DNA from 4 places in the Tepidibacter aestuarii genome. Region 3 is predicted to be linked to each of the others. Evidence: predicted binding sites of a transcription regulator. Region 3 holds the regulator's gene; each other region holds the start of a gene.
What was found. Region 3 encodes LexA, which represses DNA repair genes until DNA is damaged. Its sites were predicted from a motif close to AGAACANNTGTTCT; they were not measured.
Positions count from the first base shown of each region.

Region 1: a site for LexA is predicted at 4,714-4,727, ahead of M2214_RS06795 (Y-family DNA polymerase). Genes of this name have one in related genera too.
Region 2: a site for LexA is predicted at 1,870-1,883, ahead of M2214_RS12285 (DNA gyrase/topoisomerase IV subunit B). Genes of this name have one in related genera too.
Region 4: a site for LexA is predicted at 5,973-5,986, ahead of recA (recombinase RecA). Genes of this name have one in related genera too.

Region 1 is NZ_OW235315.1:1,395,298-1,404,515, reverse strand. Features, by position in the region: gene M2214_RS06815 (hypothetical protein) at 110-622, opposite strand; gene M2214_RS06810 (hypothetical protein) at 1,454-1,915, shown strand; gene M2214_RS18135 (hypothetical protein) at 1,963-2,094, shown strand; gene M2214_RS06805 (hypothetical protein) at 2,377-2,706, opposite strand; gene M2214_RS06800 (hypothetical protein) at 3,135-3,371, opposite strand; gene M2214_RS06795 (Y-family DNA polymerase) at 3,411-4,670, opposite strand; gene M2214_RS06790 (GNAT family N-acetyltransferase) at 4,958-5,479, opposite strand; gene M2214_RS06785 (hypothetical protein) at 5,700-5,915, opposite strand; gene M2214_RS06780 (hypothetical protein) at 5,872-6,054, opposite strand; gene M2214_RS06775 (SurA N-terminal domain-containing protein) at 6,277-6,921, opposite strand; gene M2214_RS06770 (hypothetical protein) at 6,962-7,480, opposite strand; gene M2214_RS06765 (LytR/AlgR family response regulator transcription factor) at 7,770-8,492, opposite strand; gene M2214_RS06760 (cyclic lactone autoinducer peptide) at 8,505-8,639, opposite strand; gene M2214_RS06755 (accessory gene regulator ArgB-like protein) at 8,632-9,218, opposite strand, start outside.
Region 2 is NZ_OW235315.1:2,472,957-2,482,174, forward strand. Features, by position in the region: gene M2214_RS12285 (DNA gyrase/topoisomerase IV subunit B) at 1-1,824, opposite strand, end outside; gene M2214_RS12290 (nicotinate-nicotinamide nucleotide adenylyltransferase) at 1,999-6,855, shown strand; gene M2214_RS12295 (lactate/malate family dehydrogenase) at 6,872-8,125, shown strand; gene M2214_RS12300 (flavodoxin family protein) at 8,150-9,196, shown strand.
Region 3 is NZ_OW235315.1:1,777,328-1,783,451, forward strand. Features, by position in the region: gene M2214_RS08775 (methionine gamma-lyase family protein) at 1-635, shown strand, start outside; gene M2214_RS08780 (alanine/glycine:cation symporter family protein) at 799-2,160, shown strand; gene M2214_RS08785 (type I glutamate--ammonia ligase) at 2,514-4,436, shown strand; gene lexA (transcriptional repressor LexA) at 4,566-5,189, opposite strand; gene yneA (cell division suppressor protein YneA) at 5,345-5,617, shown strand; gene M2214_RS08800 (alpha/beta-type small acid-soluble spore protein) at 5,709-5,945, shown strand.
Region 4 is NZ_OW235315.1:2,074,500-2,083,717, forward strand. Features, by position in the region: gene M2214_RS10290 (histidinol-phosphatase HisJ family protein) at 1-666, opposite strand, end outside; gene M2214_RS10295 (PspA/IM30 family protein) at 1,051-1,704, shown strand; gene M2214_RS10300 (DUF1292 domain-containing protein) at 1,719-2,375, shown strand; gene M2214_RS10305 (hypothetical protein) at 2,390-3,055, shown strand; gene rny (ribonuclease Y) at 3,079-4,617, opposite strand; gene recA (recombinase RecA) at 4,931-5,950, opposite strand; gene pgsA (CDP-diacylglycerol--glycerol-3-phosphate 3-phosphatidyltransferase) at 6,117-6,635, opposite strand; gene rimO (30S ribosomal protein S12 methylthiotransferase RimO) at 6,619-7,959, opposite strand; gene mnmH (tRNA 2-selenouridine(34) synthase MnmH) at 7,960-9,015, opposite strand; gene M2214_RS10335 (DNA translocase FtsK) at 9,017-9,218, opposite strand, start outside.

The DNA of each region.
Region 1 (9,218 bases), 380 kb from region 3:
TGTCTACACTGTCTAAATAAACTATAGCTTAAATAAATAGATTGATCATGAAATCATTGATTTAGTATCCAATTAGAACTGAAATAGTTGGTGTAAATAGTTCTTATTTTTATATTCCCCAATACTCAATACTTACATATTGGTATTCATCTTCACTTATAATAAATCCGTAACTTAAATTTTCTTCTGCAACAATCAAATCATCAAATATATCATGTATAAGTATATATATAATATCTTTACATTCTTTAATTGTTGAACTTATAGCAATAGGAAAATCTAAATATAAATGATTACAGCTACGAAAATAAATTCCAAATGTTGAAGGATAAAATAGAATATTATTATTTTCATAGAGTTTAAATTTATTAAAAATCCACTCTAATTTTTCATTGGCATTATTATATTCATAGCAAAATTTCTCAATTTTTATGTCTTTTTCCCTAATCCTTTCATATACCTTTTTATGAATTGATTCTGATAAGTTATAGTTTATAAAAACTTTATTAGAAATATCTATATGATTTCTAGTATGCAACATTTTAATAAGCTGTTTCTTAGCAATTTTAAACTTATTTTGTTTTTTTAATTTTTCAAGCCTTTGTTTATCCTTAATATCCATAATAGTTTCCTTTCTATCTTAAATGTTAAAATAAATAGCCATTTTCACACAAATAATAACTATACTTTACAACTTAATAAAAAATTATTCAAATGTGTATTATGCAAACAACTTCGCATAATACTACAATATCAGATATGGATTTCATAAAAAAATAGACTCATCTCTAAGCCTATCCCATTTGATCTATATTTTATTTGTAATAAATTAACTATATTTTTTCTATTTTTACAATCATTTCACTATAAATTAATCAGTATTTTACAATAAAGCTATCAAAGAGAACCTCAATTAATCCTTAAAACAGTATTTAAGGATTAATTAACGGACTTTTAGGAACGTAATTTTATTTACATAATGTTATTTTTTTATATAATAAGTTGCACTTAAAAACAAAAAAGATGATCCAAATAATCACCTTTTACTTAATCTATATCAACGTATGTAGTTGTTTTAATGAGCGCAACAATATTGATTTTGTAGAACTCGTTTTGATTTATTTAATTCAACATATAAGAAAGTTGCGACACATATTATCTACAGAAAATGCTCATTTTCTTCGTCTTTGAATAAAAGTACCAACTAAATTTCCTATAAAAGATGAGATGCCGTAAATAAAAACATAGATTAATGCTGAATCATTATAGTGTATAAACGCTGATGGAATAAAGAGTATTGCTATAATAATTGAAAATACATAATTATAACCATTTTTAATCCCATAAAATAATGTTAAAATTTAGTAGTGGTGTATAGTATAAATATAAGATGTCTTTTGAGAATAATATCTAAGGAGTTTTTTAATAACAGTCTCAAAGGAGGTGAATTATTTTGGCAATATCTGAACATTTTTTGTACTTGCTCGCTGAATCGTGGGATATTGCTTTATGGACAGGAGCATGGTATGTTTTCCCTGTATGGATACTAATAGAATTTTCGATTTCAACTGCGACAATCTTTTTTAAGCATAAAAAAAGCAAAGAAGTCTCCTGTGATAATTGGGAAAAGGGATACTTCAAACGATTGGGGTCTATTGGTCTGTTCTTGCTTGCTGTGAGAACATTTTTAACTATGGTTATAATTTTTATTCCTACTTCGACTTCGATTGCTGTTTCGCTATTCTCCTTGGTAAAATTCTTACTTGTAGCAGCATTTTTAGCAAGTGCAGCTACAGTATGGATTTTGGTGAAGTTTCATCCAGTACAATCAGCAAGAGCGAAAGCATATTTAGCCCTACTGTCTATACCCATTGTGTTTTTCTATAGCGTAGCCATATCTATAATGTTATTTTAACCCCGTTTTTCAAAAGAGCTCTGATGGGAAAATATTGTTGAAATCCAGTGGTTGATACTATAACTGTTGGAAATGGGCCCCTTGGAATATCAATAACTCCAGCCAAACCTAAACTTCCTAAGGTAAGAATAACTAATAAAACTATTACTGCTATAGTTATTGATAAAGGTTGCAATTAAAGAAAAAATAAATCTCTTTAAAAAAGGTAGTTTATTACATGAATTTTGTAATGTACTACCTTTTTTTATTTAGTTTTTCACCACGCCCTTTACTTTTGATATATTCATTAAACTTCGCATAATGTACGTTATCATATAAACCCCAACTATATCTTGAATATGTATTGAAAAATTAATTAAGTACATTACTTATTCTACTTTATTTTTTTATTATGCCTGTTTTATATCTAATTCAGTATGTAATTTAATTATTATAAATTAATAAGTATTTTAAGAATATTGCTACTTACGGCTTATCAATAAAAAATCCTCTGTTAAATCAAAAGTTATAGGTGATCCTTTTTCTTTAGGATTCCATCCTTTATTAATGGCTTGAGAAATTATTAATTCTGCGTTTTTAGGTTTAATAATCTTCAGATTTAAATCTTTAATATCTGGGAAGCTTACCCAGAATTTATTAATATCAGAGTATATGTAAACTTCTAATCTTCTTCCTTTAGATTCCTCTTGTTCAGCGATAAAAACTATATAATCATTATTAGGTGAAATTGTCCACCTATAAGTTTCATTTCCTACAACTATCTTTCTTGAATTTTTATTAGGTATAGCCATTTGTTTCACCCCTTTTAATGACATTCATACTCTTTCCTAATTTTATACGATTACATACTTCACACTTTTTAATACAGCTTACCTCTTAGTATTTCTAGATGCATTATAAACGAGGTAAGTAGTTCACAATTATATATGATGCAAATGCACATGTGATTAAAGATATACACGAACCTACATTTAGTTTAAAGTTATATTGTTTATAAAAAATAAGAGTAGTCCAAATAAAATGTAAAATATATACCTTATGTTTTTTTTCACTTTAATTTTCCTCCTTACTTCACATAATGTACGTCATCATATATTTTCCATCCATTTCCACACATATTTTACCACAATATAGCATAACTTCATACTTACTTTATATTTATACAGTAAAAAACAGTAGCTTTGATTGGCTACTGTTTTGGTGAAAAGCACTTTTACACTTATATCTTGAAAAGCTCCCATTTACAATTTTCTAACACGTATCTTAATTCATATATTTTCTCAATTCCATTAATATTACTTTGACACTGAAAAATATATATTCTGTTACCTGCTCTTTTGTCTATATCCCTTGTAATAACTCTATCTACTTTTATATTTACCCAACTATCATCTTCACCTATAATGCTAAATTTTATAGGGTTAGGAATTCCTTCTTTAGTAAAATAACAAATCATTTCTGCGGGTTTTCTAATGATTTTCAACAATATCACTCTCTACAATATACTAGACATAATAGGATACTCTTCATCACTTATTACTTCACCTGTTAATGGTTTTATACCTGAATGTAAAAAGCTAGCTCTAACAACAGATTTAGAACCAAATTTTTGTCGTATACCATCCATTGCTTTATCAATTTGCTTATTCTTTTCTTTATTTTCTTCATCAAAAAAGGTCTTTTGATAATATATGTTTTGACTTATATCCGTAACTCTAACACCTAATTGCCTTATAGTTTCTCTTTTCCACATTTCATTAAAAATTTGTTTTACAACATTATATATTTCAGTAGTACTGTCTGTTGAGCTTAATAACTTCTTCTGGTGAGAATATCTTATAAAATCGCTATTTTTTAAGCTAACTGATATTACTCCACACAAAGAGCCTGCATCCCTAAGACGCATTGCTACAGTTTCTACAAGAGACAATAAGACCATAAAAGCATCTTGCTTATTTGTTACATCAAATGATCTTGTAGTTGAGTTAGATAATCCTTTCATATTACTATGATTGTCTGTTCTAACAGGAGAGTCGTCAATCCTATTAGCATATCTCCAAATTAATTCCCCATGGCTTTTAAACTTATATTTAATATATTCAAAATTATAATTAGCTAAATCCCCAATTGTATTAATTCCCATTTTTCTAAATTTAGGAGCTGTAGCTCTTCCTACTCCAAAGAGCTCCTCTATGGGTAAGGACCACATTTTTTCTCTTATTTCATATTTAAATAATGTATGTACTTTATCAGGCTTCTCAAATTCTGAAGCTTGCTTGCTTAGTAACTTTGAATTACCAATACCAATATTTATTGTAAATCCAAGTTCTGTTTTTATTCTCTCCTTAATTTCATATGCTGCTTTAATTGGATCTCCAAAGTGGATATCCATGCCAGTATAATCTAACCAACATTCGTCAATTGAAAACCGCTCAACTAAAGGGCTATATTCTTTTAATATGTTTACAAAAGCATTTGAACATTTCATATATAAACTATAATTTGGTGGAACTATAATCAATTCAGGACACTTCTTACATGCTAAATAGATACTTTCTCCTGTTTTTATTCCATGTTTTTTTGCTGGAATAGACTTCGCAAGTATTATTCCATGACGGGTTTTAGGGTCCCCACCTATCACAGAAGATACCTCTCTAAGGTCTAAGTTATCACCCCTTTGCAAACGATGAGCAGCCTCAAACGATAAATAAGCAGAATTCACGTCCAGATGAAATATTATTTTCTCTTTGATCATATAAAAACACCTCATTAAATAATAATTACTACTAAAATTATACAGAACATATATTCTTGTATAAAGTAAAAAAATCAGTCATAAAACTACAAAATTAAACACACTATAACTTACTATCCTTCATACTCTTTTTATTACTATTTACATATATTTTGTTTATTTGTGCAATAAAAAACAGTAGCTTTAGTCGTCTACTGTTTTGGTTATTTGTGTTTATGTAGTTTGACTGTAATTAGTACTTTTTATATTCTGAATGAATGTTGTGTAATTATTTATACCCTTTAGTACTAATTGTTAACTTGCAAAGTCATAACATTTACTATATGTGTTTTATTTGAAAAACCCATAGTGACTTCTTTTATTTTTGTATAACCTAAATCGAACCAAAATTTAATTCCCTTATGGTTATCTTCAATTACACCTATTCTTAGAGATTTTAATCCTAAATTAATTGTCCATTGTACTAGTGCTTTATGTACCATTCTACCTAATCCCTTACCTCTTTCTTCAGGATTAATAAGCATTAATCCAAGCATCCATTGTCCAATAACAGGGAAATCTTTTACTATATCAATAATTCCAATTAGTTCATTGCTGTAATTAAATATCCCTAAAACAAACTTATCGTCATAACTTTTATTAGGTGGTATAGCCGTAAATATTTCTTTTGCTTCTTCTGTGGATGGTAATATTCCATCATGTAATATGTAATAATCTGAACATTTTTTGCACAACGATTCAACAAGTTTAATATTTTCTACAGTAAGAGATTTAATCTTATAATCATTTTGTAAATTAAATTCTTCCATAATTATATTTCTCCAATCTAATTCATACTATTTTACAATTGTATACTTTACATTTTTCATATAACTTACCTTTAAGAAGCTCTGATTGTTTCTTTAGTCTCTTATTTTCATACTTCAATTCTCATGTACATATTACCATAATATAACATTCAATCATACTTATTGTATATTTGTACAGCAAAAAACAGTAGCTTTGGTTGGCTACTGTTTTGGTTAACGTCTATCTATTAATCAATTTGGCTGTACTATCTAATTTATCTTTTCCTATAATGACTTCAAAAATTAGCCAATTATCATCTTCCTCAACAATTTCTTTTTTATATTCAAATTTCTTATCATTTAACATTTCAAAATAATTCGTTTCTTCATTTAGCTCAAACACATTACACTCATTAAACATTACATCTCCAATATAGATTGCTCTCATTTTTATCACGTTTATTTCCTCCCTTGTTATAATCATCCATATGATAAATATCTATATTAAGTTCTTCTCCAATTTCCTCTAAATGCTCTATTAAGTTAAAGTAATTACTGTTTTGCTGGTTTGTGTTTATGATAAACTTATTTTTCATTTACTTTATTCAATAATTCTCTTATGCTCTATTTAAAGTATAAAAATACTTTTTTACTTATTATTACAGCTACTATGTAATGACTCTACAAAAGGAAATCTGCTATATCTATTCCTCTGCTACAACCTAAAAAGACTCTTAATCTAGAAGTCTTTTTATAAATAATACACATTCTAGTATATTACCTATGTCAATTTATTTTGAGTAAATTTTATACTATTACTAGTAATTTCTTTTTATTTTCATATTTGATTTTTCTTTCTTTATCATATTATCAAGTTTATCTATCATAAGTTTTTCTATCTCATTATGTGATTTAGAAGGGTTTTGCTCTTTTAATTCTTTTCTTATTTGTCCCTTAAGTTTTCCTGTTATTAAAGTTTCTTTATAAGATCTAATAATATCCTTGTCATTCCAAAATTCACTTTCTGTCATTCCTAAGCCTTCAATATAACTTTCAAATTGAGCCTTAGCTTCTTCATTATTATTTACAGCTTCTTTGTTTTTATCAATGAATTCTTTAACTTCATCATCAGTAGCAGTTATTCCTAAATCTTTAGCTATTTTCTGCGTAGCCATACGTTTAGTAATTACTTTCTCAACCTTCTTATTATCATCTGTATTAAGAGATATTTTCGCTATATTTAAGTCTCTCTTTGAAATTTTTCTATCATCTATTTCTAATACTATTTCATTAGATGTATTATTGTTTTTTTCGGCTTTAATATCCTTTCCCATTTTTTTAATAACTTTTGTATCTTGTATGTTTACAGTTGAATTATTAAAATCATCCGCATTTACTCCTATAGAAATAACTAATACGCATAAAGCTACAATTATCATAATAATTTTTTTATTCTTGCACATATGATCCCTCCTCACTAATTATATACATATTTTTACATCATTAAAAACTTATACTTAATGTTCTTGATTTAAAAGATGGAATACATTCATCTGGAGTATCCCAATAATATGTCGCTTTCATTGAATCTGGATATTCGAAAGTACTTCTGTCTTTACAAGCCACAAAATTAACATCATCATTTCCATCAAATATATATTCTAATGATGGTCCATCATTAAAGTCAATATCATAAAATGTTTTTATCGTGCTACCATCTAGTATTGCAACAGTTGTTTTAAGATCAAAAGTTTGTGAAATAGCAGCATTAGGGTCATCAATAATAGTATAATATACCTGCTCATTTGTTGTAAGACTTTGATATCCTGTAGTAGCTAATACATGGTAGCTATAACTTAACCCAACTCCAATAGGTATATTAGTTAGGTCATTATAATACCAAGTTACAAACTGGTATTCTGAATCATTTGATCTCCAAGAATCTGCTGCATATGATTTGTTAGGCGTAATTAAAACTAATAAAACTAAACTTAACATGAAAAGGCTTGATAATTTTTTCATAAGTACCTCCTTAATTTATAATTTTTGTTTATATTAAAAATAAATAATCTTGAGTTATTATTTACTTTTAATTACATTATATTTTTAACATTAATGTTATTATTTGTATTAATGTTAACATGAAATATTAATAATTTTGTCAAATTTGTGTATATAGCCATTTATATAGCGCGATTAGCCTTTTTTTTAGTACTAACCAACACAAAATTATAAAACATAAATCTAATTACCCGTTCTATTTTTCGTTTATGCTTAGGGTATAACCAAACAAAAGAAAAGATCATTCATTCTATATAGAATGAATAATCTTTTCTTTTATTTGCTCAAACTTATATCTACTCATAAACGATACCTTATCAGTATCTGCAAACTCAATTTCATAAGATCTGTTTCCTATATCTATAATTTTTATTGCTTTATCCATATTAGTTATAAAGGACTTATGAGTTCGTACGAAGTTATCACTTAATTTAGATTCTAATTCAGTAAGAGTTTGTTGAAAGTAATAAACATCTTTTTTTGTATGAATTAATACATTTTTATCTTGTTTTTCTAAAAATAATATGTTTTCAAATAGTATAAAAGATATTTCATTATTATTCTTTATAGTTAGCTTAGATATAATATTATTTTTCTCCTTTTTTATTATAGAAGCTAAATCATGAATAGTTGATTTTAACTTTACAATATTTATTGGTTTAAGAATATAGTCATAGGGATGTACGCTGAATGCATCTATAGCGTATTTTGAGTACCCTGTAATAAAAATAAATTTAGATTCAGGATTAATAGCATTAATTATTTTTGCAGTTTTTAATCCATTTGAATTGTCAGTAGCATCAAGTTCTATATCCATTAAAACAATATCTGGCTTATATTCAGTAGCTAAACTGATTGCTTCATCACTATTTGATGTATCATAAACTTTAGTCACTAATGGTTCTTCTAAAACTAATTTTTTTATGAATTTTCTTGTATAATCCTCATCTTCTAAAATTAAAATATTCGTCACTTTTCTTAAACCTTATTTATCTAAGCTTTCAGGCATATCTGGTTCATAATAAATCCAAACACTTCTAGTACTTACACCCGTAGATACTACTAAAGTTAGTATTGATGCTAAAGTTGATATCATTTTTCTTTTAGAAATTTTAAACATTTTTCATCCATCTCCTTTTATTTTTATCTATTATGTTATCAATGGTATCAAATACCCAATAACCCGTTGGAGTTATAAAAAAGAAACTATTTAATGCTCCTAAAACACAGCTAAAAGCATATGCTGTCAATTTATAATTGATTAATATAACTATAACTATTAACCATATAAATAACATAAAAAAGGTTTCCTGTTTTCGTTTTAATCTTTGGTTTTTATCAATAATTCTTTTCTTTTTAGTTCCTGCAGGAATATACTTCATAATACTGTATATACCAAATAAAAAAGTCCCTATTACAATTGTTATTAAGACATTTATTTGAATATTGATATATGCTAATTTACCCATAATCAAAAAGGTAATGACCCCTGCAGTTAAGCATCTATTATATGTAGATAAATGAACACCGCCGCCAAAGTGTCTAAATATAATAAAACTTATAAGACATGCTAATGTTGTTGGTAACAATCCTAATATAAATGATATTAATATAATTAGAGTTAACTTTAATATTGTTCCTATAATAATTTCTAATGCATAAGAATAAATATCTATTTTACTTTTATCATTTTGTAATT
Region 2 (9,218 bases), 700 kb from region 3:
TTCAGGATTCATAGTAGTTTGCCACATCATCTCAGGCTCATTTTCACCAAGTCCTTTTGACCTTTGGATATTGTATTTACCCTTTATCTTAGATATTATACTATTTTTTTCCTTCTCATTATAAGCAAAATAAGTTTTTCTCGAAGTATTTATTTCAAATAATGGCGATTCAGCTATATATACTTTTCCTTTTTCTATTAGCATAGGTACTAGTCTATAAAGCATTGTAAGTATAAGCGTTCTAATTTGGAAGCCATCTACATCTGCATCGGTACATATTATTACCTTATCCCAATTCAAATTATTCATATCAAAAGTATTCAAATCTTTATTATGCTTAGTCTCTATTTGAACACCACATCCAAGAACCTTTAATAAATCCGTTATTATATCACTTTTAAAGATTTTATCGTAATCTGCTTTAAGACAATTAAGTATCTTACCTCTAACAGGTATTATAGCTTGAAACTCTGAATCTCTTCCCATTTTACAAGAACCAAGTGCAGAATCTCCCTCAACTATGAATAATTCTCTCTTACTAATATCCTTAGTTCTACAATCAACAAACTTTTTAACCCTGTTCTTTATATCTATGTTTCCACCTAACTGTTTTTTTATGTTTATTCTTGTTTTTTCAGCTCTTTCTCTACTTCTCTTATTAACTAAAACTTGTTCACATATTTTATTTGCTTCTAATTTATTCTCTATAAAATATATTTCTAGCTTTTCTTTTAACAAACTAGTTATAGCTTCTTGTATAAATTTATTAGTTATAGATTTTTTAGTTTGATTTTCATAACTTGTAATTGTAGAAAATGAATTTGTAACTAGTATTAAACTATCTGATATATCTACAAAACTTATCTTCTTTTCACCTTTGTTATACTTATTATTATCTTTTAAGTACTTATCTATCATATATATAAATGCGTTCTTAACAGCCTTATCAGGAGATCCTCCGTATTCTAAAAAACTCGAGTTGTGGTAGTATTCAATCAAATTGATTTCATTATTAAAACAAAATCCTACCTGAACCTTAAGCTTATATTCGGGCTTGTCCTCTCTATCCCTACCTCGTCTTTCCTCTTCATATAATTGTACATTAGTAAATCCTTTTGAATCATTTACCTCATCTATATAATCTAAAATACCATTTTCATAACAGTATTCGTAGTTTTCATCAGTTTCTTCATCATAAATCTTGAATTTAAGATTTGAATTTACTATAGCCTGTTTTTTAATTACATCCTTATAATAATCTATATCTATTTGTATATCTGTAAATACATCTATATCAGGCTTCCACTTTATTATAGTTCCAGTATGTTCATAATCACACTTTTCTTTTTTTAGGCCTCCTATATTCTCACCTTTTTCAAAATGAAGATCGTACTTATATCCGTCTCTATAAACAGTAACATCCATATATTCTGAACTATATTGAGTAGCACAGCTTCCAAGTCCATTAAGCCCTAAACTAAATTCATAATTTTCACCAGAATTATTTTTATACTTACCACCTGCATATAATTCACAAAATACTAGTTCCCAGTTGTATCTATCTTCTTTTTCATTATAATCAAGAGGTATTCCTCGACCTCTATCCTTTATTATTATAGAATTATCACTACATCGTGTTATCTCGATTATATTTCCAAAGCCTTCTCTTGCCTCATCTATAGAATTTGATAATATTTCAAACACAGAGTGCTTACATCCTTCAATACCATCAGAGCCAAATATTACACTAGGTCTTAATCTAACTCTGTCTGCGCCCTTAAGAGATGATATACTATTATTTCCATAGTCGTTATTTTTGTTCATATATACTACCACCTTCTATTTTTGATTTCCTATTTTACACTACACAAAACCTATGTTCGTGTCAAGATTATTATTTTATATATATAATTTAAATTATATGAATTTTACTATATTTAGAGTTAATAATACATAGTATAATTATCTAAAATACATTTACCGAGAGGTGTTTAATTGATGAAAAAAGATATTGTAATAGATATACACAAAGAAATACTAGATTCTGTATTAAATCTAGATCTTTCAGACAAGATTTCACATTTATTTTTAACAAATAATATAGATAATTATTTGTTTATAGCAAATATAAATAATATGATAAAAAATCGAGACTATACATGTAAATCTATATTAAACCTTTGCCAAAATATATTAGACAATATTCATCCAAATTTAAGTAAATCTGATTGGCTAAACTACACCTACAACATACTTTTATATAAATCTTTCCCAGACTCTGTAGAAATAGAGTTCCAAGAGATTTCCGAAAATATACAACTGGCTTGTATGATATATATAGAAATTATCAGAGTATTTTGTAAATACGAAAAGTTATCTAATAATTCAAGCTTTTATATACAATATCCTCTAAATTTTTTAAATACTGACGAAATTAATTCACTTGATGCAAGATCAGAATACAAACGTTTTATAAAATATTTCAATAATGAATACATATATGAAATGATGAAGCTAAACCAAGAAATACTAAGTCACAACACACTAGATCACATATGCGGAGTACACTATCTAGCACTTAGCATAGCACGACAAATTAAAAATATAGGTATTCCTATAGACTTAGGAAGAGTTTCAGGAAGTGCTGCTGGTCATGACTTAGGTAAATTTGGATGCAAAAAAAGCGAATCAAAACGAGTACCTTATCTGCATTATTATTATACCGATAAATGGTTTAAAAAACACCACATAATGTATATAGGTCACATAGCTCTCAATCACTCTGTTTGGGATCTTGAGCTTGAAAATTTATCTATAGAGTCTCTTATCCTCATATACTGTGATTTTCGTATTAAAAACAATGATAATTTCCAAATGAGCATATTCAGTTTAAAAGAGTCTTTTAATATTATACTTCAAAAACTAGATAATGTAGATGATTTAAAGAAAAAAAGATACTCAAAAGTCTATGCAAAACTTAAGGATTTTGAAGATTATTTAATTCATATAGGTGTAGATTTAGGTTATCAAGATATAAAATCTGATAAACGTAAGCAATCATACTACTCTTTAATAAGTGGAAATGAGATAATAAGTAACCTAAAATATCTATCAGTTCATCACAATATAAATCTTATGCACAAGCTTAGAAGTGAACATTCTCTTAACTATATATTAGAACTTGCTAGAAGCGAAAATGACGGAGATAATATAAGAAAATATCTTCAAGTCTTTGAAGAATATTCAACTTATTTAACTCAAAACCAAAAAATAGTAATGCTAAAGTTTTTATATGAAAATCTGGTTCATCCTGATGAGGACATAAGAAAGCAATGTGCATATTTAATAGGTAATTTAATAGCAGTATTCGATGAAAATTACAGAAAAGAAATACCTAGTGATGTTAAATTAAATAATCCTCTTACTACTAGCTATTCTCTTTTATGCGATTACTTGAATTTATTCATAAATCCAGATCATAAGATAATAGATATTCATCAAAAATGGATAGGATATAATATATCTGTAATGCTTTCTTCATTGTTTAGTAATTGTAATGAATCTCAGGTAAAAACCTATAAAAGCATAGTATTTAGCTATTATAAAAAATACTTCACTAAAAATAATAGCATTCAGCTTTATTTAATAAATGCAATGAAATATATACCTATATCAAATGATGATGTTATACTTGTAGATTATATATTATCAGCTCTAAATAGCAATAATGATAATATACGAATATCCTCTTTAAACATAATTTATATACTTTTAAATAAAGAAAATAATAATTTCAGATCAAACAAAAATATAAACGAATTTTTTGAAACGAATACATTTAAATCACAAATACCAGCAGAAAATTTCTTGAAATTTAAAATTTCAACCAAACTAAACTTGAAAGAAATTACTTTGAACAAGTACAAATCAATTTATTTGAGTGATGAATCTAAAATAGGAAGTATATTTCTAAGTAACTTAAAAACTTTAACTCCTTGGATTATAAAAAAGATTAATATAGATTTATTATTCGAATACAATGTAAAAAATTTAAACAATATGGCTTATACAGCTATGCATTTTTGCAATCTTTTAAAGGTTAGCGGTATAGAAAGTGTGAGAAATGCTGCCGGAAAAAACATAATAAAAATAATGCCTTACCTGTCACTTGAAGAAAGAAATGACATTGCAATAGAATTGCTTAGATCTCTTGAAATAGAAAAATATCAATTTAGTAAGTATATACCTGATTATTTAGGCGAAATTATACTTTATCTTCAACCGATTGAACTAGATGAAGTTATAGATGATTTTACTCAAAAGACAAAGCAATCAAATAATCAAATAACATCTTTAGTTCTTGAAACCGTTGGAATAACTTTAAAGAATTATCCTAAATACAAGGATAGATTCTCTGAAGGTGGGGATATATCAAATAAAAGACTTATAAAAATCTTAGGTATTTTGTTAAATGGACTTGCTCACTATGATTATCATGTTAAGCAAACTTCATTTAGAGTCATAGGAAGGCATATATTTGCATCTAAAAGACTTTATATGGAAAACAAAAAAGACATATTTAAAGTTATAGCTAAAAAACTCTTAGTTTTAATAGATTCAGTTGAGTCAAAAGATATCGTATTTTTTACTAATGCAGCAGCCTTAAATCAAGTATATAGATTTATAAATGAATATACATTTGCAAAGAAAGACATATCAATAAATGTTCCATCTAAAGTAGCTTTTTTCCCAGGAACTTTCGATCCTTTTTCTGTTGGTCACAAGGAAATTGCAAAAGCTATCCAAAATTTAGGATTTGAGGTTTATCTTTCTGTAGATGAGTTTTCTTGGTCCAAAAAGGCTCAACCTAATTTATTTAGACGAAATATAATAAATATGTCTATAGCTAATGAACCCAATATTTATTTATATCCCGACGATATACCTGTTAATATTTCAAATCCTAAAGATTTAAAAATCCTTAGTGAAAGTTTTCCTGAATCAGATATTTCTATAGTAATAGGAAGTGATGTAATATTAAATGCATCAGCGTACAAAAAACCTGCTTCTGATTATTCTATACACAATTTTTCTCATATCATTTTCAAAAGAAATATCAAAGATTCTACTAGTCTTGATGATACGCTTAAGTCTCAAGTTGATAAGCTAGAAAAAAATGCTATAATACTTAATTTACCTGCTCAATACGAAGATGTAAGTTCTAGCCAAATAAGAGATTATATAGACGAAGATAGAGATATTTCAGAGCTTTTAGATCCACTTGCACAAAAATATGTATACGAAAAAGGATTGTACCAAAGAGAACCTCAATACAAAGCGCTTATGAAGACTATGTCTATAGATATAAATATAGCTACTGATATATCCAAGGATTTGATAGATAGGATAGATTTAGAGTTTTTTAAGGACAATACTTACAATCTCAAAAATCTTTATAATAATTTAAAAATGTACAATACCAAAATATTATACATACAAGACTCTAGTAAAAATAATAAAATATTAGGATTTTGCTTATTTCATCAATTAAATTGGAGTATGCTTTATAAAGAATTTAAAAACCACACTACATCTGAATACGTACGCCAAAATGTAATAGGAAAAGCAGTTGTAATAGATTATATATCTTGCATAAAAAACTATGAAATAGAAAATCTAGAGCAAATATTAATAACAGAAGTTCTATCTTTTTGTATCAAAAGAGACTATACTTATGCTATATATAAAGACACTACTAACTACAATCTAACTGAATCCGCCCATTATACATTAAAGCTTCAGGGATTTTTAGAAGTATCAGATCAAGATGTAGATCCTATTTATGTAGTCAATATGACAAATCCTTGTGTATTGACCTTAGATGTTGAATCATTTATAAAAGCTCCATTTGTAGATAGTCATAGGGTAAGAAAAACTATATTGAGATCTAGAAAAAAACTGCAAGAGGCACTCAGCTGTATTTACCCTGGAAGTCTTGTTTTATCATTTGATAAAACAGTTTTATATGAAAATCTAATACGAAAGGTATGTAAGGAAAATAAAGTACCACCTATAAGCTTAAAGCCTAGAAAATCAGGAGATTCTATGTGTGTTCCATTTGGTAACCTCTTAAAAGGAGTTGTTGTACCAAACACGGTTACCAAATCTCTTCATACGGAGAAATTATTCAATCCTAGCTTAACTGATTTTTCCATTGCTTCATACCCTTACTACCTAGACCTTCAAAGTCAGATTAAAACAATAGCATCATTCGATAGAAATGTAATTCTTATAGACGATATTTTGAATAAAGGATATAGAATAAAAGCTATTGATCCTATATTGAAAGAACAAAATGTAAACGTTAATAAAATTATAGTTGGTATACTATCAGGTAGAGGAAAAGAACTTATGGATATTCAAAATAGAGCTGTAGATTGTGCTTATTTTATTCCAAACCTAAGACTATGGTTTAATGAAAATGCTATGTATCCATTTATAGGAGGAGATACTCTATGGAGAGGCGTTGCTCCTAAAAGAAATCTAATTCCTTCTATTAATATGCTATTCCCTTATACCTCTTTGTCTTTTGTCAAAAATGCATCTAAATCGTCTTTATACGAACTATCAAGAGTTTGTATCCAAAACTCTATAGATATACTAAAATCTATAGAAAAAGAATACGAAAAGATACACAAGCGCAAGCTCACTTTAAATCACCTAGGAGAAGTCTTAAAATCGCCTAGATACCTTGATCATGGTAAAAATATGAATTATGATTTAAATTTAAATCCATCTCATTATTTAGAAAATGACTTAGAACTTTTAAAACGTATGGAAAATATAATAGTTTAGAATTGGAGATGATTAAATGTTTTTTTATAAATTAGATGATAAAGTTCTATTCTCAAACTTTAATTACGATTTAGATGAAATATCAGAAACTGAGGCAATGAACAACGAAGATACCATATATTTTTTAAATAAATTAAATCCATTAAATTCAAGAAGAATGTTTTGTGTTTCACATCCAAGTTTGCTTTATTTAGAAGAAGAAAATACAAATCTAATCGATATATGTGATGATTTTAAGTGTAATACTCCTTTATGGATAATGGATAAAATAAACGATAGAAAGGTTATGGGTATAAATACAAATTACCTTAATTGGAAAGATTCAATAAATTATACTTTACCTAAATCGTGGAGAGTTAATATAGTAGGCCTTGGTGATGTAGGATCTACTCTTTTAATAGGTCTTAAGCTTTTAGGTGGCAATACTATAAACTGCATAGGTTTATATGGATTAAATAAATCTAATCTTCAAAGGCTAGAGTATGAAATGAACCAAATAATAGATCCATTTTCCGATGAGTCTATGCCACAAATAAGCGTAGTAGAAGAAAATGAACTGTTTGACTGCGATATATTCGTATTTTGCGCATCAAAAGGAATACCTCCTGTTGGATCAAATGTATCTGATGTTAGAATGATTCAATTTGAAGAAAATGCAAAAATAGTAAGTCATTACGCTAGAAAAGCTCGTAATTCTTGCTTTAAGGGAATATTTGCAGTGGTATCAGACCCTGTAGATCCACTTTGCAAGGTTTCCTTTATATCTAGTAATAAGGATGAAAATGGAAATTTAGACTTTCTTGGTCTAAGCTCAGATCAAATTAGAGGTTATGGCCTTGGAGTTATGAATGCCAGAGCTATATATTACTCTAAAAAAGATTCTAATACAGAAAAATATATAAATGAAGGCAGAGCCTTTGGACCTCACGGAAAAGGTCTTATAATAGCTAATAGTATAAATAATTACAATGAAGAATTATCTCTAAATCTTACTGATAAAGCTATAAATGCAAATATAGACGTTAGAAATACCGGATTCAAGCCTTATATTGCTCCAGCTTTATCATCAGGAGCCCTGTCACTTATAAATACTATGAAAGGCAATTGGAACTATAGCTCAACTTATACAGGAAATGTATTTATGGGTGCTAAGAACAGATTGACACAATCTGGAGTCGAAATAGAAATGCTACATCTTCCAGAACAATTGTTAAATAGAATAAAAAATACTTATAAAGATTTAAATGATATAGACTGCTTCAAATTCTAATATTTAATCGAGGGAAGTGTTATTATGAATACTCTTTATATTGTAATGCCAAGTGCATCACAAGAATTCAAATCATTTATACATAGTCTAACTGACGATTTGAATACTATATTTATTGAAGAAGAATCAAACTTACCCGATCTTAAAAATAAAAAAATATTATTTGCATTAGAGCTTGATGATTGTGGGTTTAACAATACTTTATTCTCTATAATATCTAAATTATATAAAAGAGGAAAAGACTCTTTAAATAACTCAAGTGCAATATTAATAGTTCAAAGTCCAAATGAATTATACACAAAGAGTTTATCCCAAAATATAATATTTCTACTAAATCAAATAGGGTGTTCATTTATAGGGCACCCCCTAGTTGAAGCTACTAAAGACTTAAATAACTTCATGACATGGAAGAAAAGATTAAACCTTGAGCTTGATAATATATATTTTCAGCGATCTAAAAAACTAATTAAAAATTTTATGAAGAAACACTACGAGCGTATAGAAAATCCGAATATACTAGCACTTCACGCTAGCTCTTATGAGACGTCTAATACATTGATGCTTTGGAATATGGTAAAAGAAAATCTAACTAACTGCACAATAAACGAATTTCACGTTGAAAATGGAACAATAACAGATTGTAAGGGATGTTCTTATATAGCATGTAAACACTACAGCGAAAATGACAGTTGTTTTTACGGAGGAACTATAACTAAAGAGCTCTTACCTAGTATAAAAAAAGCTGATTGTATAATATGGATATGCCCAAACTACAACGATGCTATATCTGCTAAGCTTATGGCAGTTATAAATAGACTTACTGTTCTTTATAGAAAAATGAAATTTTACGATAAAAGTATATTTTCTATAATAGTTTCTGGAAACTCAGGAAGTGACTCAGTAGTAAAACAACTTATAGGCGCTTTGAATATAAATAAGGGTTTTCATATTCCACCTAATTTTTCTTTAATGGCAACAGCTAATGACCCTAAGAGTATATTAAATGTAGGCGATATAGATTCAAAAGCAAAAGAATTCGCAGATCATATTATGGATAATATAAAAAAATAATCCAAAATAGAAATAAAGCGAT
Region 3 (6,124 bases):
TGAAAGAACCTACTGATGTTGGTGCTGATATAATGGCTGGATCTTTAATAAAAAATCCAGGGGGAGGATTAGCCTTAACAGGAGGGTACATAGTTGGTAAAAAAGAAATAGTTGAGTTAATATCATATAGACTTACATCTCCTGGGATAGGAAAAGAATGTGGGTTGACTTTCGGAACTACCAGAAGTGTACTTCAAGGTTTATTTTTAGCACCTCATACTGTAGGTCAAGCTTTAATGGGTGCTATATTTTGTTCTAAATTATTTGAAGAATTAGGATTTGAAATTCTACCTAAACCTAATGATGTTAGAAGTGATATAATACAGATAATTAAATTTGATAACGCCGATCAGATAATATCTTTTTGCAAAGGAATACAATATGCAGCTCCTGTTGATTCTTTTGTAAGTCCGGAGCCATGGCCTATGCCTGGTTATGATAGTGATGTAATAATGGCGGCTGGAGCTTTTGTTCAAGGTTCATCTATAGAACTTAGTGCTGACGCACCTATAAAACCGCCTTATAATGTATATTTCCAAGGAGGATTGACTTATACTCATTCTAAGTTTGGATCACTAAAAGCTTTAACCGAAATGATAAAAAATAAAACTATAAAAATACCAACTTCTATATAGAGGTTGGTATTTTTATAGTTTGAAATTTCACAACATTCCCAATTGGAGAACTTTATGAAATATAGAAAAAAACCAAAGGAAAACGTTATATTTTGTCAAATAGTTACATAAATAATTATTTTTACATAAAATTTATTTATCAAAATTTTAAGGAGGAGTCAACATGGATTTATTAGCATTAATAAAAGGTATTAACGACATTTTATGGGGGAAATTACTAGTGTTTGTATTGTGTGGAGCCAGTATATTATTTACATTCTCTTTTAGGTTTGTTCAAATAAGAATGTTCAAAAAAGCTTTCAAACATACTTTTGGAGGTGTATCACTAAAAGGAAATAAGGCAGATGACGATGGAATGTCATCTTTCCAAGCTTTAGCAACAGCAATAGCAGGACAAGTTGGAACAGGTAATTTAGCAGGAGCAGCAACTGCTATTGCAGCAGGAGGTCCAGGAGCTATATTTTGGATGTGGGTAAGTGCATTTTTTGGATTTGGAACTAGCTTTAGTGAAGCAGTTATTTCGCAAAAATATAAAACTAAAGTAGATGGTCAGATCTGTGGAGGTCCAGCATACTATATAGATAAAGGTCTTAATAGTAAATTCTTAGCATCATTTTTTGCAATAGCAATGATATTATCAGCTGGTTTAACTGGAGGTATGATCCAATCTAATTCAATAGCGGGAGCTTTTAAAATGGCATTTAATGTACCGGGGATAGTTGTAGGTGTTACAATCGCCGGAGTAACTTTTTTAGTAGTTTCTGGAGGAATAGGACGTATAGCATCTGTTACAGAAAAACTAGTTCCAATAATGGCGTTATTATTTATAATAGGTAGCTTAATAATAATAGGAATAAATGCATCGAATATAATACCTGCATTTAAAATGATTTTTCTAGGAGCATTTAATCCAAAAGCAGCCACTGGAGGATTAATAGGTGTTGGTATGAAAGAAGCTATGAGATACGGAGTTGCTAGGGGATTATTTTCAAATGAAGCTGGGATGGGATCATCTCCACATGCACATGCTGTTGCAAAAGTTAATCATCCTATAGAGCAAGGGTTAGTATCTATAGTAGGAGTTTTTATAGATACATTTGTAATATTAACTTTAACAGCTTTGGTTATACTTACAACTGGAGCTTTAGATGGAACTACAACTGGAATTGAATTAACTCAACAAGCTTTTGTAAATGGGCTCGGAAGTTTTGGAGGGGTATTTATAGCAATTTCTTTATTTTTCTTTGCCTTTTCAACTATAATAGGATGGTATTTCTATGGAGAATTAAATGTTAAATATTTAATTGGTATAAAAGGAGTTAAATTTTATAAGCTATTCATAATTATGGTATTGGTACTTGGAACTTTACTTGAAGTGCCTGTTGTATGGCAATTAGCAGATACTGTTAATGGACTTATGGTTATACCTAATATAATTGCTCTTGTTTATTTATTAAAAGTTACAAAATCGAGTTTAATAGATTTTGAAAATAAAGAAAAAGAAAAGATAAAAGCTAGTGCTTAGCACTATTTTATAAAAAACAAGCATTATCTGTTTAAATAGATAACGCTTGTTTTTTTATGTGTTATATAGATAAATAGATAATAATTTTAGTAGATTCAATTATGAATTTAAGAAGAAAAGTAAAAATATTTGTAACATTAATATATTTTAAAAATTTATTAATGTATTTACTTTACAAAGAATGAGATGTGTAATATAATTTCAATATTAATAAAAAAGTTTTGTTAACAATATGCATAAAAAAAATTTTAAAATACGTAGAAGCACGTACGTTATTACTAAAATATATATTTATGTAAGTTAATTAAAGTTATTTTGCTATAATAAGACATTTATAAGGGAGGGTATTATTCATGTTGAAGGAGTTAAAGAAAGATATTTTAAGCAAGCTTGTATATTTTATACCGAAAGATAAGCACTCAGCAGAAAATGTTAAGGAGATTTTAGATAATCATCCAGAAATCGAATTTGTTTCATTAGTTGGGATTGATTTAAGAGGTAATGATACTGACGAAAAAATACCGAGTAGTGTTTTTTTAGAAGATATAGATAAATTCATTCAAACTGGAATTCAAACAGATGGTTCGAGCGTTGTTCTTGATAATATAGCAACTTTAAATGATGCCAAAGTAGAAATAATTCCAGATAAGGATGTAGCGTGGTTTGTTGATTATAATTTTCAGAACTTAAATGATGAAACACATCTTCCTGTTGGAACTTTGAGAATACCTTCGTTTTTAGTGCATAACGGAAATAAAGTGTGCTCGAGATCTATACTAAAAAAATCTATAGAAAATTTTAAAGATGAGATACTTAGATTAGTGTGTAAAAATAGTGATGTTTTAAATTCTGTTGGAATTAAAGATTGTGATGAAATAAAGGAAATTCTACTAACATCAGCTACGGAGCTTGAATTTTGGGTTAACACACCTGAGGATAAAGCTGATGAAGAAAAACTTTCTACATCACAAAACTTAAAAGAACAATATTGGAAGCGAACTCAAGGAACAGTTAGAACAGCATTAGAAAAGAGTATATATTTAATGGAAAAATACGGAGTTAATCCTGAAATGGGACATAAAGAAGTAGGAGGAATAACTTCAGCTATCAACTCAAGAGGAAAATCTAATCACGTTATGGAACAACTTGAGATAGATTGGAAGTATAGTGATGCTATTCAAGCAGCTGATAACGAGCTTATAATTAGGAATTTAGTAAATGACGTATTTAAAAATTATGGATTAGAAGTTACCTTTGCTGCAAAACCAATAGAAGGTGTAGCAGGAAGTGGAGAACATACACACTTAGGTGTAGCTGCAAGACTAAATAGCGGAAAGATAGTGAATCTATTTTCTCCATCTGACATGAAAGCTGAATATGCAAGTCCTATTGGATTTGGTGCATTAATGGGAATTTTAAAGAACTACGAACTACTTAATCCTTTTGTAACTTCTTCAAATGATGCTTTAAATAGATTAAAACCAGGATTCGAAGCTCCTGTTTGTATTGTGTCATCACTTGGAAAAAGTGTAGATAATCCATCAAGAAATAGATCTATATTGGTTGGTTTGATAAGAGATTTAGAAAATCCATTAGCTACAAGATTTGAATTAAGAGCTCCAAATCCTATGTCTAATACGTATATAATAATAGCAGCATCTTATCAGGTTATGCTTGATGGAATAAAGTATGCTATAGAAAACAAAAAAACATCTAAAGAACTTGAAAAAGAATTTTCTAAAAAATCAGGTGAAATAACTGGATATTTAGAAAAACATAGAGAATATAGAAGTGAAGAAGACGTTTTTGAATTTTATACAGAAGAACAACGAAATAATTTATTTGGAATACCTCCTAAAACGGTTTGGGAAAATGCAAAGAATTTCGATAGACATGAAGAAAAGAAAAAAGCATTAATATATAATGATGTTTTTACAGAACAAACAATAGACTCATTTAAAGAATCCATCATAAATCAATGGTTACGAGAATTGAAAGATAGAATAATATGTGACAACATGGAAATAGTAAGATCTTGTAAAAAGATGCACTTTGAAGATATTACAGATTTAGATATAGTTAATTGGCAAAAAATACACACATTAAGATGTTATTTAATGAAAGATAAGACTGATGAAAAATCTTTATTTACAAGAATAAGAGATGCGATAGAGGCACAAAATTATGACTCAGTATCTAATCTTCAAATAGAAATGAATGAGAAGATAAAATTACTTAAGGATTTATATATAATATATAAGAAAAATTTATTTTAGTTAAAAACTAAATTTAATAAATAAAAAAATGCTGGATTTCATTAATAAATCCAGCATTTTTTATTCTATAGGCAATTAATATGTACAAAATGAATAAAAGGCCCACAGTTTATACTATAAGCCTTTCACTTATTTTACAACTCTGAATACGCCTTTCAAAGTACCTAATATTTTAACATCATTAAAATACAGGGGTTCCATATAAGGGTTCTCTGGTTGAAGTCTAATTCTATTTTCTTCTTTAAAAAACCTTTTTACTGTAGATTCATTATCTTCTGTTAAAACCACTACTATTTCCCCATTTCTAGCAGTGTTTTGTTTATTTACTATAATATAATCCCCATCTAATATTCCAGCATTAATCATGCTATCTCCTTTTACTCTTAACATAAATGCATTATTAGCATCTATTAAACTAGAGGGTAAAGGGACGAATTCTTCTATATTTTCAGTAGCTAGTATAGGAGCTCCCGCTGTAACGCTTCCTACTAAAGGAATATCTATCGTTTCTTTTCTACTAAAGAGACTATCGTCATTTGAATCTAGAATTTCTATAGCTCTTGGTTTTGTTTTATCTTTTCTAATGTATCCTTTTTCTTCTAATTTATTTAGATGTGAGTGAACTGTAGATGTTGATTTTAAATTTACTGCACTACATATTTCTCTGACAGATGGTGGATAACCCTTTTTATTAATTTGTAGTTTTAAAAAGTTTAAAATTTCTATTTGTTTACTGGTTAAATCTGAATACATTTTAAATATCCTCCCATCATAAGTTTATAATTATATTATAACATCAAACAGAATAAAAAACAAACATTCGTTCTTTTTTCGTTGACTCAGAACATCTGTTCTGTTATACTTTAATAAGAACAAGTGTTCTGAAAAATAAAGAGGAGGAATTTGTTATGAAAAGGAATTTAGTTTACATAATAATATTATTTTCTGCAATAAGTTTACTAAGCGGTTTTTCGGGTTTAAAAAATTATAAAAATATAGTAGAGTATGAAACTGTCAATGTGATACAAGGGGATACTCTTTGGAATATAGCAAAAGAAAACATACCTGAAAAAGAAGATATAAGAAAGTACATATATATGATAAGAAAGGTTAATAATTTAGAAAGTGCAAATATACATCCTGGAGATCAACTATTAATTCCTGTTTATGAAAAAGAATAGAAACTATATGTTTATGGTGTTTATTTCCTAATATATTGTACTTCTTCTTTGTAAATAATAATAGTAATCGAAAAAGAAAGAGGTGTACAAATTGTCGAAAAATCCTGTAGTAAAAGAATCAAGAATGGCATTAAATCAATTTAAAGAAGAAATTGCAAATGAGTTGGGCATTTCTATGCCCAACTCAAATTTATCTAGTAATATTACTTCTAGACAAGCAGGTCAAACGGGTGGAAAACTAGGTGGAGAAATGACAAAAAGATTAGTAGAAAATGCTGCAAGGAATATGGCTTATGGTAGTAATTCAGCACCACAGAATTTAGATTAGATAAGTTAAATATTAAAAGGATGAACGAAAAATTCGTTCATCCTTTTTTAGAATCAATCTCCAATAGAGGTAATCGGCATACTTTGTCGCTTTTCGCTAAGCATAATACTAGATACAAACATGTATATTATATTTAGTATCCGATATTCATTATACTATTTATAGTTAAAACATTTGGC
Region 4 (9,218 bases), 300 kb from region 3:
AGCATCTGATCCAACAGTTATTATTTGACCACCTAGTTCTTTATATCTTTTCAATATTTCCACTTGTGGATGTACACTTTCTAAACCATATCTATACCCAGATGTATTAACTTCTATTCCACAGTCACTATCAATAGCTTTAGTTAATATAGAATCTATTATATCTATATAATCACTATATAATAGCTTTTGATTGCCCTTAGTGTATCTATTTATAAAATCTAAATGCCCCAATATACTATAGTTTTTAAATGTTTCTATACTTTCTAACATATTCTCAAAGTATCTAAGATAAGCATTTTTTAAATCTCTATTTTTAAAAAAATCTCCATTGCATATATCAAGCCTATCTACTGTATGAGTTGATAATATAGTAAAATCAAATGGATAATCATCTATTAATTTTTCTATATCATCTATTACATGATGTTGAAATCCAATTTCAGCTCCTAGTAAAATATTTATTTTATCACTATATTTATTTTTCATTTCATTATACATTTCTAAATAGTTATCAAAATCAATCAATTCAATATCATACTCTACATGATCAGTAAAAGCCATCTCTTTAAGGCCAATAGAAATACCTTTTTTTATAACTTCTTCAACAGGAGTATCGCAGTCAAAAGAAAAATCTGTGTGCACATGATAATCGCATATATACACTATAGTATCCTCCTTATCATATAATGTCATATTAAAAATTTATCATTATTAGTATTTAAAAAATTAAAGTATTTTATTCTAAACAAATAATGTATCAAATGTTTACATTTAATATGTAATAAGTGAGTTATAAAAATATAAAGGTTTTGCTATATAGTATTAAAAACTATATATTGTATTTTCGATTATCTTTTTTTGTAATATTCGTATTATTTTTAAGAAAATATTAGAATTAGTTAGATATTTAGATGTAATTTCATTTTTCAAGCATTTATTAACCTAAATGGCGGTTTCATTTTTTTCATTTATATATTATCATAAGTACATCAAGTAGTTTTAAAAACCACTTGTAAATATTATTTACTAATATGGAGGTATGTTAAAATGGGAATTTTTACAAGATTAAACAACATTATAAAAGGAAAAGCAAACAGTGCATTAGACAAAGCTGAAAACCCAATAGAGCTTCTAGACCTTAAAATAAGAGAAATGGAAGAAAGCCTTAATAAAGCTAAATTATCATCTGCTGAAGTGATAGGAAATGCCCACTTAATAAAAAAACAAATGGATGAAACATTAAAAGAATCTAATGATTTTGATGAAAAAGTCAAGCTTGCAATGAGTAAAAATAACGAAGATTTAGCTAAAAAAGCTTTACAAAAGAAAATGGAATGTGACAAAAAATATGAAAGTTTAAAGAAATCTTATGATGAGGCTAAAATAAAAGCAGATCAATTAAAATCAAAGCTTACGAATTTAGAAGATGAAATTAAAAAGACAAGACATTACAGAGATGAAGCTGCTGCAAGACTTAACAATGCTGAAGCATCTCAAAAAGTAAATGAAATATTGGCAAATGTAGATAATGGGTCTAATAGTATTGACTTAGATGATATAGAAAGAAAAATTTCTAAAAAAGAAGCTTTAGCTGAAGGAATGTCTGAACTTAAAAACAACTCAGATTCTCTAGATGAAGAATTTGAAAAATTAGAAAATGATATAGATCTAGACTTAGAACTTCAAAAATATAAAAACTAGTTAAGGTGGTTAAAATGGACTCTAATTTATTTAAAGATGAAAAAAATAAATATGAAAAAATATACGTAGATATAAATTACGCAATAAATGATATAAATGACTTTTTATCAAAGGATAGAATAAGCCAAAGAAAATATATATCCAAATCAAATATATTGAAAGACTATATAGATCTTATAGATACTTTAGAATCTCAATATAATAAAAAATCTATTTTCAAAGTTTTCCAAAAGGAAGATCATTATATAGAAAAACTAAATAAATACAAGAAAGAACATGAGTCCCATTTTAAGCAGATCGAAAACTGCTTAAAATGCTCATGCTTCAGATGTATAAAAGAATGTAATTTTGATACTTGCCTTGGATGTAGAGCGAACTCAAAAATTGTTATGTGCGACCATAAAGATGTAAATGCTACAGCTTATAAGGATTATACTTTAGATCTTACAAATAACGATACAAATGAAAATGATACATATAACGTGTTATCTACTATACAAGTATTAAATGACAATAAGAGATATATCGTAATTCAAAACACAAATAATCATGACGAAAAATATATACTATACCACTATCCTGGTATAAAAGAAGATAATTATGGGGAAATATCGGATGCTTGTGAGTTCGATTATATAGCTCAAATATTTAATTCTTGCAACTTAGATTAAGGGGATGTGTTTTTATGAATAAAAATTTTAAAAGAGTGTTTTTATCTATATTCTTGATATTTACACTACTGTTTTCTCAAATAATAGCAAATACTGCTTATGCTAAAACAAGAAGTGGCTCCTATTCTAAGCCTAGGAGCTCTTCTTATAGCAAATCATATAAAAGCAATTCTTCTTCATATCAAAACACGAATAGCAGTAATAGCACATTAAAAAGTTCTAGTTTTAAAAGTAGTACTGATACAAAAGATAGTAATTATAAAACAACGGATACATATTCTACTGCTCCAAAATCTAGTAAATCTGGATTAAAAAGCGGAAGTTTTTCAGATACTACAAAAAGTAATTCAAATAATTCTAGTACTTATTCAAACACCAAGGATACTACATATAAAGACTCTACACCTAAGAGCTCTATGAAAAGTGGTAGCTTTTCAAATACAACAAAAAACACTAAAAATGAAGAAACATATGATAATTCAAGTAAAAAACAGATTTCTAACAATGAAGACTATACTCCAAAAAGATCTAATACCTTTTTCAATTTTAGATACCCATTTTACAGCAATCATGGATTTTACAGTTCAGGGCTTAGCTTTTTCGATATAATGATATACTCATTCATTACAATAATGGTGTTAATATTTGTGGTTTCTATAATAAGAAATAAATTCAAATAAAAAAGTAGCCTATGGCTACTTTTTTATTTTGCATATTCTATTGCTCTTGTTTCTCTTATTATGTTTACTTTTATTTGTCCTGGGTATTCTAATTCATCTTCTATTCTCTTAGTTATTTCTCTAGCAAGTAAATGCATTCCGTCATCCGTAACATTTTCAGGTTTTACTATTATTCTAACTTCTCTACCTGCTTGAATAGCATATGATTTTTCTACTTCATCATATGAATTAGATATTTCTTCTAGTTTTTCTAGTCTCTTTATATAAGCTTCTAGTGTTTCTCTTCTAGCCCCTGGTCTTGCAGCAGATATAGCATCTGCTGCAGTAACTATAACAGCTTCAACCGTTTGAGGTTCATAATCACCATGATGAGTTGACATAGCATGAATTACGTCTTTAGATTCTTTATATCTTCTAAGTAAATCCATTCCTAACTCAACATGAGTTCCTTCCATCTCATGATCAACTGCTTTTCCTATATCATGTAAAAGTCCTGCTCTTTTTGCAAGTTTAACATCCGCTCCAATTTCAGCTGCCATTATTCCAGCTAAATGAGACACTTCTATAGAATGTTTAAGAACATTTTGACCATAACTTGTCCTATATTTAAGTCTACCAAGTAATCTTATAAGTTCTGGATGAAGCCCATGAACACCAGTTTCAAAAGTAGCTTGTTCACCTTGCTCTTTTATTATATTTTCAACTTCTTTTCTTCCCTTTGCAACCATTTCTTCTATTCTTGCTGGATGTATTCTTCCATCTGATATTAGTTTTTCTAGAGCAATTCTTGCCACTTCTCTTCTTATTGGGTCAAATCCTGATAATATTACTGCTTCCGGAGTATCATCTATTATCAAGTCTATACCAGTCAAAGTCTCAAGCGTTCTTATATTTCTACCTTCTCTACCTATGATTCGTCCCTTCATTTCATCATTAGGAAGATTTACTACTGTAACTGTAGTTTCAGCAACATGATCTGCTGAGCATTTTTGAATTGAATATGCTATTATTTCCCTAGCTCTTTTCTCAGCTTCTTCTTTAGCAGCAACTTCTATTTCTTTTATCATCATTGACATTTCATGTCTAACTTCTTTTTCAGTATTAGTCAATATAATATTCTTTGCTTGCTCTGATGTGATTCCTGAAAGACTTTCTAACTTTTCAATTTGTTTAGTTTTTACTTCTTCTATATCTAATTCTTTTTTTACTATAGCTTTTAATTTTTCATTCAAATTAGATTCTTTTGATTCTAGTGATTGTAATTTTCTGTCTATATTTTCTTCTTTATGAACTAATCGCTTCTCATATCTTTGAAGTTCACGTCTACTTTCTTTGTTTTCTTTTTCTACTTCGCTTCTCATTTTATGAGATTCTTCTTTTGCCTCTAATAATTTTTCTTTTTTTATAGTTTCAGCATCTTTTTCAGCTTTTTCCATTATTTGCTTAGATACTTCTTCTGCAGCTCCAATCTTTTTCTCTGCTATACTTTTTCTAACTATATAGCCTATTAAGATACCTATTCCAGTCCCTGCTGCAGCTAATAATATTTTTATTAATATAATCTCCACCTCCCTTTTCTAAAGTGAAATCCAATTCACATTGTCGTTTAAATGAATTAAATTCAACTAATTCAACCCTAAAATCTCTGGATTAAACGAAAATAATCTATTTATATTTTTTATTTTTATTTCAAACATAAATAGTAAAAATTTAAGTCATTAAAATAGCTAAACTAAACAAAGTCTTTCTTTTCATTTTCTAATTTAAAGATAAACTTAATCAAAAATATATAGAGACATAGGTCTCTATATATTTAAAAGCCTCTTATTCCCTAATTGTATAATTTTTTGGTTGAAGTGTCAAGGTTTACACTCCTTATTCAGTAGCTACATCCGCCTCTTCAGCTTTTATTAATCCGTAATGAGTTCTTACTTTAATATCTATCTCTTCTACTAACTCTTTATTTTCAGCCAAGAATTTTTTAACATTTTCTCTTCCTTGTCCTAATTTTGTATCATTGTAGTTATACCAAGAACCAGATTTTTTAACTATATCTACATCTACCGCTACATCTAATAAATCTCCAATTTTTGATATTCCTTCTCCATACATTATATCAAATTCGCACTTTTTAAATGGAGGCGCTACTTTATTTTTAACAACTCTAACTCTTGTTCTACTTCCAAGTATACTATCTCCTTGTTTTATAGTATCGCATTTTCTAACATCAAGTCTTACTGATGAATAGAACTTTAACGCTCTACCTCCAGTTGTAGTTTCTGGATTACCAAACATTATTCCTACTTTTTCACGAAGCTGATTTATAAATATTGCTATTGTGTTTGACTTTTTAATAGATCCAGTTAGTTTTCTAAGAGCTTGTGACATAAGTCTTGCTTGTAAACCTACGTGTGAATCTCCCATTTCTCCTTCTATTTCTGCCTTTGGAACAAGTGCTGCAACTGAATCTATTACTATTATATCTACAGCTCCACTTCTTATTAATGCTTCTGCTATTTCTAATGCTTGCTCTCCTGTATCAGGTTGAGATACTATTAAGTTTTCTATATCTACTCCTAGAGCTTTTGCATATACCGGATCAAGAGCATGCTCTGCATCAACAAATGCAGCTATTCCTCCTGCTTTTTGTGCTTCTGCTACTGTATGAAGTGCTACTGTTGTTTTACCAGATGATTCTGGTCCATATATTTCTACTATTCTTCCCTTTGGAAGACCTCCGATTCCAATAGCTATATCAAGACCTATAGATCCTGTTGATATAGTTTCTATATTCATTTTTGTATTTTCACCAAGTCTCATTATAGATCCTTTACCAAATTCTTTTTCTATTTGAGAAAGCGCCATATCTAATGCTTTTTTCTTATTTTCATTCATAATTAACCCACCTTTCATATAAAGAACAGACGTTCTATATAGAATTATATATTATATTTTCTTTATAGTCAATTATGTATTATATTATTCATATTATTTTTACTATAATGTAATATAACAGAAATAAGACCTTAAAATCCACATAGATTTCAAGGTCTTATTTATTTTAATCCATATCTTTAAATATATTTCTGTTTAGATTTATATAATCGTATCCTGAGTATATTGTAAGTATTACAGCAATACCCATAACTATATTTGAGTATGGTATATTTAATAAAATCATCATTATAGCTAGTATTTGAGACACTGTTTTTGCTTTTCCCCATTTACTAGCAGCTATAACTATTCCAGATGATGCTGCTATTGCTCTTAATATACTAACTGCAAATTCTCTTGATATTATTATTATTACAGCCCATGATGATACTAGATTTAAATCTATCATAGTTATAAAAGCTGCTGCAACTAATAATTTATCGGCTAAAGGGTCCATAAACTTTCCAAAATTAGTTACTAAATTATATTTTCTTGCTATATATCCATCTAAAAAGTCTGTTATCGATGCTATTGCAAATATTAATGCTGAAATCAATAGTGAATTTTTAATACCAGAAAGTATTACTACTACAAATACAGGTACTAACAATATTCTAAGTATAGTCAGCTTATTTGCTAGGTTCATCTAACATCACTCCCATTAAATCATATTCTAAAGCATCATTTATTTTTACATTTACAAATTGCCCTATATCTAATTTTTTATCTGTATTTACATATACAACGCCGTCTATTTCATAAGCGTCTTGGTATGTTCTTCCTATATATACGTTGTCTTCTAATTTTTCTTCTATTAAGACTTCATACATATCCCCTATCTTAGATTGGTTATTGTCAAGAGATACTTCTTGCTGAACAAGCATCAATTCATCTCTTCTAGTATATTTTATTTCTTCGTCTATTTGATTTTCTAGCTTAGCTGCACCAGTTCCTTCTTCTTGAGAATAAGCAAATACTCCAAGTCTATCGAATTTAACTTCTTTTACAAACTCTTTTAATTCTTCAAACTCTTCTTCTGTTTCTGAAGGAAATCCTACTATTATAGATGTTCTAATACAAGCATTTGGTATTTCTTTTCTTATAAGTTCTATCTTACTTTTTATCTCTTCTTTAGTAGTTCTTCTATTCATAAGCTTTAATATTCTATTATTACAGTGTTGTATTGGCATATCAAAATAAGCACATATTTTTTCGTTTTCTTTTATGACCTTTATTGTTTCCTCATTTAATTCTTCTGGATATGAATACATAACTCTTATCCATTTAAGTTCATCAATTTTTGCAAGTTCTTGAAGTAAGTAAGCAAGTTTTTTCTCTTTGTATATATCAATTCCATATCTTGTTGTATCCTGAGCTATTACTACTAGTTCTTTAGCTCCATTTTTTGCAAGTTCTTTTGCTTCTCTTAGTATATTTTCTACTTCTCTGCTTCTATATTTTCCTCTTAATTTAGGTATTATACAGTAAGTACAGTGATTGTCACATCCTTCAGCTATTTTTAAATAAGCCATATAAGACGGAGTTGTAGTATATCTTGGTAGTGTTTCATCATATACAAAATCAATTTCATCAAGTTCAACTATATTTTTTTCTTCAGACAATCTCTTTATTATTTCAGCTATTTTAGAATAACTTGCTGTACCAACTATAGCATCTATTTCTTCTATTTCGTTTTTCATTTCTTCGCTATATCTTTGTGCTAGGCAACCAGACATTATAAGTATTTTTAAATTTCCTGTTTTTTTATACTCTGCAAGTTCTAATATTGTATTTATAGACTCTTCTTTTGCCGACTCAATAAACCCGCAAGTGTTTACTATTATTACATCTGCTTGTTCAAAATTACTTGTAAGTCTATATCCATTATTTTTAAGTATCCCTAACATAACCTCAGCATCTACTAAATTTTTAGAACATCCTAATGATTCTAATGCTATTTTTAAACTCATTTATTTTAAGCTCCCTTCATGTAACTGTCTATGTATGTCTATTAAATTATCCATGGCTTTTTCAAATTCATTACAATCTATAACATAATCATATTTAAATTTATCAATAGAATATTTATATAAAGGATCATAATAATTTATTATAAGCTCTTTTGCTATTTCATCGTATTGTTTTAAATTGAGCTTTTCAATTAAGTAATTTGTTTTTTCGCTTCCTAATCTTTTTCTAAGCTTTTCTATTGACTCTAGGATTTTATCATCATCTTTTGAGCTTAAACTCACATATTGATTTACTAATCTCTTAATTCTGTTTTCTGTACTATCTTCAACAAGTATATGGTATCCCTTTTCTATAGTCATGTTATATATATTTTCTGGCAACATCACATATCCAACTCTTCTACTTTCACTTTCTGTAAATATGTACTTAGAGTTTGAATTTCTTATATATTCAAATAGTAAAGTTTCAAACATTTTTTGGCTAGGTGGTTTTTCCTGAAAGCCCAAATAACCAAATACAGACCCACAATTTTGAGCAAATCCCTCTAGGTCCAAACTGCTAATATTTTTTTTTGTTAAGTATTTAAGAGCATCTGTTTTTCCAACACCCGTTAATCCATGCAGTACTATAAATTCATAATTTTCATCTGCATTTTCTAAAAAATCTATAACATAGTTTCTATAACTTTTATACCCTCCATCTAGCTTATACATGCTAATACCTAGTCCTGAGTAAAAGTTAACCAAAAGAGAACTCCTCATTCCTCCTCTTGCGCAATATACTATTAAATTATCATACTCACTTGATAGTTTCTTTAATTTTATGTAAATATCCTTTAATTTATCAGCTATTAATTCTAAACCTTTTTCTATAGCTTTTTCTTTGCCTTCTTGTTTATATAATGTACCTACTATTTTTCTTTGTTCATCATTTAAAATAGGTATATTAATCGAATTTTTAATTCTATCCTCTTCATACTCTGATTCAGACCTTACATCTACAAATATACTGTTTTTTAACTCTAAGGAATCTTCAATCTCTATAATATTACTCAAATTATTCACCCACTGTACTTTCAAATTCTTCTTTAGTAACTAAAACTTTTCTTGGTTTACTTCCCTCACTTGGACCTATTAATCCTCTTTCCTCCATTTGATCAATAAGTCTTGCTGCTCTATTATATCCTATTCTAAATTTTCTTTGAAGCATAGAAGCTGAAGCTTGATTACTATTTAATACAAGTTCTATAGCATCACTC